DNA from 2 places in the Pseudomonas sp. ADAK2 TE3594 genome. Region 2 is predicted to be linked to the other one. Evidence: predicted binding sites of a transcription regulator. Region 2 holds the regulator's gene; the other holds the start of a gene.

Region 1 (4,209 bases), 160 kb from region 2:
GATCAGCACGTTGCGGCAGAACACGATATCGAACTTGCCCAGGGCCGCGTAGCTGTCGAGCAGGTTGAACGAGCGAAATTCCACCCGACTCTTGATCGGCGCCTTGATCGCCCAGCGTCCCGGCCCTTTCGGGTCGAAGTAACGCTGAAGGCGCTCGGGCGACAGACCGCGGCCGATGGCCAGGCTGTCGTACTCGCCGGTTTTGCAGTTGGTCAGCATAGTGCCGGACAGGTCAGTGGCAACGATCTGCACGCCCATCTTCAACTGGCCCATGTTGACCCGCTCGAACTCATCAATGGACATCGACAACGAATACGGTTCCTGGCCCGACGAACACGCTGCCGACCAGATCCGCAGGCGCTGGCCGGGGGCTGCCTTGATCGCTTCGGGCAATACCTTGTTCTTCAAGACTTCAAACGGATAGGTGTCACGAAACCACAAGGTTTCGTTGGTGGTCATGGCATCCACCACCATCTCGCGCAAACCGCTGCGCGGCTGAGTCTGGATGCGCTGAACCAGCTCACCCAGCGATTTGATGCCCTGCTGTTCCATCAGTTTGTTGAGACGGCTCGAGACCAGGTATTGCTTGTTTTCACCGAGCAAAATGCCACAGGCTTTTTCCAGGAATACCCGGAACTGTTCAAAATCCAAATTACCCGTAGACAAAGATGCCGCCTCTTAAATCGTGTTGACCGCCAGGGACAGAAGGCCCCTAGCTGTTATCTGCTGCTTTGATCCGGTCGACTACCCGGGATGCCAGGTCATCAGGACGGAATTTGGCCAGGAAGTCATCGGCACCGACCTTCTTGACCATCGCCTGATTGAACACACCCGACAACGAAGTGTGCAGGATGATATGCAGCTTTTGCATGCGCGGGTCGTTGCGGATCTCGGCCGTCAGGGTGTACCCGTCCATCTCCGGCATCTCGATGTCGGAAATCATCATCAGGAACTCTTCTTCCGGCTTCTTGCCCTCGTCGACCAGCTTGCGCAGGTAATCCAGCGCTTGTTTGCCGTCGTTCAACGCGACCACTTCGACACCGACCGTTTGCAGGCAACGGGTCACCTGCTTGCGCGCCACCGATGAGTCATCGACCGTCAGCACGCGCAAGGACAACGCCTTGTGCTGAGTCTCGACATCCACCACGCCCACCGAAATCGCTTCAGGAGTCGGTGCCACTTCCGCCAGCACCTTCTCGACGTCGATGATTTCGACTAACTGATTGTCGACCCGAGTCACAGCCGTCAAGTAATGATCGCGCCCGGTGCCCTTGGGTGGCGGATGAATCTCCTCCCAGTTCATGTTGACGATGCGCTCCACCGACCGAACCAGGAAACCCTGGGTCTTGGTGTTGTACTCCGTGATGATCACGAAGGGATTGCTTTGATCTTTCAGCGCTCCGGAACCGGTCGCCATTGCCAGATCCAGAATCGGAATGGTCGCCCCCCGAATATTCGCCACACCGCACACGACAGGACTGGACTTGGGCATCAGGGTCAGCTTGGGGCATTGCAGCACCTCACGAACCTTGAATACGTTGATGCCATACAGCTGCTGGCCGTCAAGACGGAACAACAACAGCTCAAGGCGATTCTGCCCTACCAGTTGCGTGCGCTGGTTCACCGAATCCATTACACCAGCCATGCCCAGACTCCTACACCAACGCTAAGTGTGTTTGCGACGCACATTCATCACTAAACGGCACGGCGCTTGCTTTTTAACTTTTATGAACACAGAACCGACATTTTTCCGACACCTGACATCAACCTGCCGCAGATTACTCTGTGCGATGTCGGCCGCTTGCCTGTTCAACGCTGGCAGCCCTGCCCTTGCTGACGCAGTTACCTTGCCTGACATGCTTATCGGCGTCACTCAGGGCTTTCTTGAATTCACCGTAGAAGACTATCTGGCCACGAGTCAAACACAAGGACGCTACGAAATCGAGGTCAACCAGCTCGATCCGCGCCTGCGCATGCCTATGTGCGACAAGGAATTGACAGCCACCCTCGAGAGCCCCGCGAGGCCTCTGGGTCGGGTCACGGTCAAGGTTCGCTGCGACGGTGCCTCCCCCTGGACAGTCTTCGTACCCGCTCAAGTACGGCTGTTTCGCGACATCGTGACCACCACCCGCCCCCTCAAGCGCACAGGGATTATCGAACCCCAGGACGTGACCCTGCGTGAGCGCGATATCAGCCTGATAAACCAGGGTTTTCTGACCTCCGTCGATCAGGCGATCGGACAGAAACTTACCCGACCAATGGTCGCCGATCAGGTCATTACCCTGGTGCATCTCGAACAGGCGGAGGTGGTTCGCAAGGGCGATCAGGTGGTGATTACCGCCCGCAGTGGTACGCTCAGCGTGCGCATGCCGGGTGAAGCGCTGTCCAACGGCGGCATGAGCGAACAGATTCGCGTGAAAAACCTTAACTCCCAGCGGGTTATCAAGGCGCAAGTCACCGCGCCCGGGCAGGTGGAAGTTTCTATGTGAGCGACTCTATAGGGCTCTGGGCCCGTGAAGAGATGGCGCGCCACCCGGCTGTTGCCTAAACTGTGCCCCATGAAGGACACACGCTGGCGCATGCAAGCTCATTGATAAATGGGCCTAAAGTTTTCCGGGGGAGAGCCGAAAACATGGCAAGCGTCCAAATACCCAGAGGTTTTTTGTCATGGTCATCGATTTCAGTCGTTTAAACAGCTCCTCGTCACTTACGGGCAGTACGCGTACCAGCGTTGCTAAGGAAACCGCCGAAGCTGGCCAATCCGCGCCGCTGAATACCCCGGCCGAACAGGCCAATACCACCCAAAGCGGGGAATCGGTACACCTCAGCAATGAGGCTCAACAGTTGCAGAAGGTCACTGACAAGCTGCGCGATCAGCCTGCCGTCGACAACGCCCGCGTGGCCGAGTTGAAAGCAGCGATTGCCGATGGCAGCTATAAAGTCGACAGCAACCGTGTAGCCAGCAAACTGCTCAACTTCGAAGCCCAGCGCTAGGCCACGGCCCGCGCCAGGCTTTTGGACGCTTAAAACCCAAGGCCAGCCATGCACGACACTAATTTACTGCAACTGATCATCGACGACTTTGCTCCGGCGCAACACCTGCTGGAGCTGCTGCAAACCGAGTCCCTCGCGCTGCACGGTCGCGACATGCCACTGCTCGAAGACATTCTGGCGCAGAAACAGGCAATGATCATTTTGCTCGAGCAGCATGGCCGCAAGCGCAGTGAAATCCTCGCCAGCCTCAACCTGCCGACCAATCGCCAAGGCCTGGAGCAACTTGCCAGCCATTCGAGCATCGGCGATCAGTTGCTGGCACAGAGCGACGTGCTGACCGATCTCCTGGCCCAGTGCCAGGCCGCCAACGTTAACAATGGCCAGTCGATTCTGGTTCAGCAGGCCGCCACGGCCAACCAGCTGAAAATCCTCACCGGCGGCGAGCCGCCAGCGCTCTACGATGCCCGCGGTTCAACCTCAAAGCTCGCAAAACCACGCCCGCTCAGTCAGGCTTGAGCCTTTCAATGAGCACGCTCTATCAAGACACGAAACATGCTGGCAGAATGCTGGCCAGTAGTCATATTTGTCTGGAGATTGATACCCCGTGTTCAATGCCTTAAGCGCGGAAGAGGCCACGCAGCCTCCCAAGGTGCTCACCACACCCCTGGAAATCTCCGGCAATCTGCGTCAGCTGCAAGACAGCCATGACCCGCTGATCATCACGTTCCACGAGCGCAGCCAGCGTTTCCAGAGCTACCTGGTGGACGTCGACCGTGACAGCAACATGATCGCCCTGGACGAAATGATCCCCCGCGATGGCGAACGCTTTCTGCTGGCCGGCGAACCGTTCAAGGTCGAAGGTTTCCACGACGGCGTACGCATCGCCTGGGAAAGCAATGGCCCGCTGACCATCGACGACTCCGGCGATGGCCGCTGCTACCGTGGCGCGCTGCCCGACGAGGTGGTTTATCACCAGCGCCGCAATGCCTTCCGTGCCGCGTTGAAGCTGGCGCAACTGGTCGATGTCGACTTGGGTGGCGAAAAACTCAAGTCGCCCGTCAGCGGCAAATTGCTGGACATCTCCGCCACCGGCTGCAAGTTGCGCTTCGAGGGCGACATCACCGCCAGGCTGCAACTGGGCCAGGTCTACGACCGTTTCGTCGCTGCCCTGCCCTTCGGCAGCATGACGGCACCGGTCGAACTGCGTTACCTGCA
Region 2 (4,209 bases):
AAAAATTGCATTGAGCAAATCCGCATCATCCGGTCGGCTTTCAAGCTCGACCAGCTGTTCGGACAGTTGCTCTAGAATCTCGCCGGCCTCAACCAGGAAATCCTGAAGGATCTCTTCATCGGCGCCGAAGCTCATTAAGGGGGTGCTCCTGAGGTCTAAAAACCTAAAAAACCTAAAATGCTAAAACTCTAAAATCCTAGGCTGGATAACAAATCGTCCACATCGTCCTGACCGGACACAACGTCTTCTCTTTTATCGGCATGAATCTGCGGACCTTCACCCTGAGAGAGATGTTTTTGCGGATCTTTTTCAGCCAGCATCGCATCACGGTCATGTTCGATACCCGCAAAGCGGTCGACCTGACTGGCCATGAGCACGAGCTTGAGCAGATTGCTTTCAACTTCGGTGACCAACTGGGTCACGCGCTTGATCACCTGACCGGTGAGGTCCTGGTAATCCTGGGCCAGGAGAATGTCGTTGAGGTTGCTCGACACGACGCGGTTATCTTCGCTGCTGCGTGTCAGGAAACCGTCGACGCGCCGGGCCAGTTCGCGGAACTCTTCAGCCCCGACTTCGCGACGCATGAACCGTCCCCAATCCGTGCTCAGCGCCTGAGCTTCGTCGCTCAGGCTGTTGATCAGCGGCGTGGCGTTTTCCACCAGGTCCATGGTGCGGTTCGCCGCGGCCTCGGTCAGCTTGACCACATACCCCAAGCGCTCGGTGGCATCCGTGATCTGAGACACTTCCTCGGCTTGCGGCATGTGCGGGTCAATCTGGAAATTGACGATCGCGCTATGCAGCTCGCGGGTGAGCTTGCCTACCTCCTGATACAGGCCGCGGTCACGGGTCTGATTGAGCTCATGGATCAATTGCACCGCATCGCCAAACCTGCCTTTTTCAAGGCTCTCGACCAGTTCGACCGCGTGTTTTTTCAGGGTCGATTCAAAATCGCCCATTGAAGATTCTTTATGCTCCATAGCTCCCCCGTGGCGCAGTCCATCAACCGATGCGTTCGAAAATCTTCTCGATTTTTTCTTTCAACGCCTGGGCCGTGAAGGGTTTGACCACATAGCCATTTACACCGGCCTGGGCCGCTTCGATGATTTGCTCGCGCTTGGCTTCAGCGGTCACCATCAGCACCGGCAGGTGCTTGAGCTTTTCATCGGCGCGCACGTGACGCAGCAGATCGATACCGGTCATGCCAGGCATGTTCCAGTCCGTTACCAGAAAGTCGATGCTCCCACTGTTGAGAACCGGAATGGCAGTGGTGCCATCGTCAGCCTCGACCGTGTTGGTGAACCCAAGGTCACGCAACAGGTTTTTTATGATCCGCCGCATCGTTGAGAAGTCATCAACGATGAGGATTTTCATGTTCTTGTCCAATTCGACCTCCAAGCAGTCTTAAACGCGCCCAGCACCTGGACGCGCCATTTCAATCAATCCGGCAAAGCACTCAATGACTGTCTGGAGCACAACAGATCGAGACCGGCGCAGTTCAACACCACACCAGCTCCATTCGCAGTGTCCCCACACTGCCTTCAGCGCGCTCGCCACTCCCCCAAACGCCCCCGCAAACGGGCCGCGCACTGGCTGTGTAACTGGCTGACCCGCGATTCGCTGACCCCCAGGACCTCACCGATTTCCTTGAGATTCAACTCTTCGTCGTAGTACAGCGCCAACACCAGTCGCTCACGCTCCGGCAAATTGGCAATCGCGTCCGCCAGCGCCGCCTGGAAGCGTTCATCTTCCAGATCGCGTGACGGCTCGAGATGAGCACTGGCGCCATCCTCATGCAGCCCTTCGTGTTCGCCGTCCTGTAACAGATCGTCGAAACTGAATAACCGGCTGCCGAGGGTGTCGTTCAAAATCCCGTAATAATCGTCGAGACTCAATTGGAGTTCGGCCGCAACCTCATGATCTTTAGCGTCACGGCCGGTTTTAGCTTCAATCGAGCGAATCGCGTCGCTGACCATGCGGGTATTGCGGTGAACCGAACGTGGTGCCCAGTCCCCCTTGCGCACTTCATCGAGCATCGCGCCGCGGATTCGTATGCCCGCGTACGTCTCGAAACTCGCGCCTTTGCTGGCGTCATATTTGGTTGATACTTCAAGCAGGCCGATCATCCCGGCCTGGATCAGGTCTTCGACCTGGACACTGGCCGGCAAACGCGCCAGCAAGTGGTAGGCAATGCGTTTGACCAGTGGCGCGTAACGCTCGATCAGCTCGTACTGCGCGTCACGTGCCGACTTCTTGTAGAGGTTGTAGCCACTGGCTGTCATAGGACGGGTCCTGCCGCTTGTTGCACGAGGCGCTCGACGAAAAACTCCAGGTGCCCGCGTGGGTTGGCCGGCAGTGGCCAGGTATCGACCTTCTGCGCAATGGCCTTGAACGCCAGGGCGCACTTGGAACGCGGAAAGGCTTCGTAGACGGCACGCTGCTTCTGCACGGCCTTGCGCACGCTTTCGTCGTAAGGCACCGCACCGACATATTGCAAGGCGACGTCGAGGAAACGATCCGTGACCTTGGTCAACTTGGCGAACAGGTTGCGGCCTTCCTGCGGGCTCTGCGCCATGTTGGCCAAGACACGGAAACGGTTCATGCCGTAGTCGCGGTTCAGCAGTTTGATCAGCGCGTAGGCGTCGGTGATCGAGGTCGGCTCGTCGCACACCACCAGCAAGACTTCTTGCGCTGCGCGGACGAAACTGACCACCGAGTCACCAATGCCCGCAGCGGTGTCGATCACCAATACGTCGAGGTTGTCGCCGATATCGCTGAAGGCCTGGATCAGGCCGGCATGCTGGGCCGGGCTCAGATGAACCATGCTCTGGGTGCCGGATGCGGCCGGGACGATGCGAATACCGCCGGGCCCTTGCAACAGCACATCGCGCAGCTCACAGCGGCCTTCGATCACGTCGGCCAGGGTACGTTTGGGTGTCAGCCCCAGCAGGACGTCAACGTTCGCCAGCCCCAGATCGGCATCCAGCAGCATGACGCGCCGGCCGAGCTCAGCTAGAGCCAGGGACAAGTTCACTGACACGTTAGTCTTCCCGACGCCACCTTTGCCGCCGGTCACCGCGATCACCTGTACGGGATGCATGCTGCCCATGTTATTTTCTTTACCTTGTCTTACTTAGACGGAGGCCACATTACTGGCTGCGCGTTCACCAACTGAACAATGCATGGCAGACCATCGATGTAGGTACAAAAACCGTTCATTAAATACCTCAGCCAACCCGCTTGGTCGGACTGTGGTAAAGGTCAGCGAACATATCAGCCATGGCTTCTTCGCTGGGTTCTTCCTGCATTTGCACGCTAACGGCACGGCTGACCAACTGATGACGACGCGGCAGATGCAAATCATCCGGAATCCGCGGGCCATCGGTCAGGTAAGCCACCGGCAATTCATGACTAATGGCCAGGCTCAACACCTCGCCCAAGCTTGCCGTTTCATCCAGTTTAGTCAGGATGCAGCCGGCAAGGCCGCAACGTTTGTAACTGTGATAAGCGGCAGTTAGAACCTGTTTCTGGCTGGTGGTTGCCAAGACCAGATAATTTTTTGATTTGATGCCGCGTCCGGCCAGGCTTTCGAGCTGCATACGCAGTGCCGGATCGCTGGCCTGCAAGCCGGCGGTATCGATCAGCACCACGCGTTTGCGCAGCAAAGGCTCCAGTGCCTGCACCAAGGATTGGCCCGGATCGACGTGGGTGACCGACACGTTGAGGATCCGGCCGAGGGTCTTGAGCTGCTCCTGAGCGCCGATGCGATAGCTGTCCATGCTCACCAGCGCGATGTTCTGCGCGCCGTACTTGAGCACGTAACGAGCCGCCAGCTTGGCCAGCGTGGTGGTCTTGCCCATGCCAGCCGGGCCGACCATGGCAATCACGCCGCCCTCTTCCAGTGGCTCGACTTCCGGGGTGGTGATCATCCGCGCCAGATGCGCGAGCAACATGCGCCAGGCCTGACGGGGTTCTTCGATGTCGGTAATCAGCGCCAGCAGATCGCGCGACAACGGGCCGGACAGGCCGATGCGTTGCAAGCGACGCCAGAGGTTGGCCTGGGCCGGACGACTGCCTTGCAGCTGATTCCAGGCCAGCGAGCCAAGTTGCACTTCCATCAGTTCACGCAGGCTGTTGAGCTCGAAACGCATCGAGTCGAACGCACGCGGGTCGACGCCGGTCGCCGCGGCAGGCGCAGGTGCCGGGCGCCGA

Evidence for each region. The regulator FliA, encoded in region 2, starts transcription of late flagellar genes. The targets are predictions, from matches to a motif close to CTAAAGTTTNNNNNNNNNNNGCCGNTAA.
Region 1: flgM (flagellar biosynthesis anti-sigma factor FlgM) is a predicted target of FliA. The motif match lies at 2,604-2,631, and genes of this name have one in related genera.

Annotation. Positions count from the first base shown of each region.
Region 1 covers NZ_JBRJGV010000001.1:840,555-844,763, reverse strand. The annotation lists gene cheR (protein-glutamate O-methyltransferase CheR) at 1-666, opposite strand, end outside; gene AB7M22_RS03735 (chemotaxis protein CheV) at 713-1,645, opposite strand; gene flgA (flagellar basal body P-ring formation chaperone FlgA) at 1,728-2,489, shown strand; gene flgM (flagellar biosynthesis anti-sigma factor FlgM) at 2,668-2,994, shown strand; gene AB7M22_RS03720 (flagella synthesis protein FlgN) at 3,043-3,510, shown strand; gene AB7M22_RS03715 (flagellar brake protein) at 3,599-4,209, shown strand, end outside.
Region 2 covers NZ_JBRJGV010000001.1:999,065-1,003,273, reverse strand. The annotation lists gene AB7M22_RS04480 (chemotaxis protein CheA) at 1-135, opposite strand, end outside; gene AB7M22_RS04475 (protein phosphatase CheZ) at 189-977, opposite strand; gene AB7M22_RS04470 (chemotaxis response regulator CheY) at 1,000-1,371, opposite strand; gene fliA (RNA polymerase sigma factor FliA) at 1,539-2,279, opposite strand; gene fleN (flagellar synthesis regulator FleN) at 2,276-3,106, opposite strand; gene flhF (flagellar biosynthesis protein FlhF) at 3,225-4,209, opposite strand, start outside.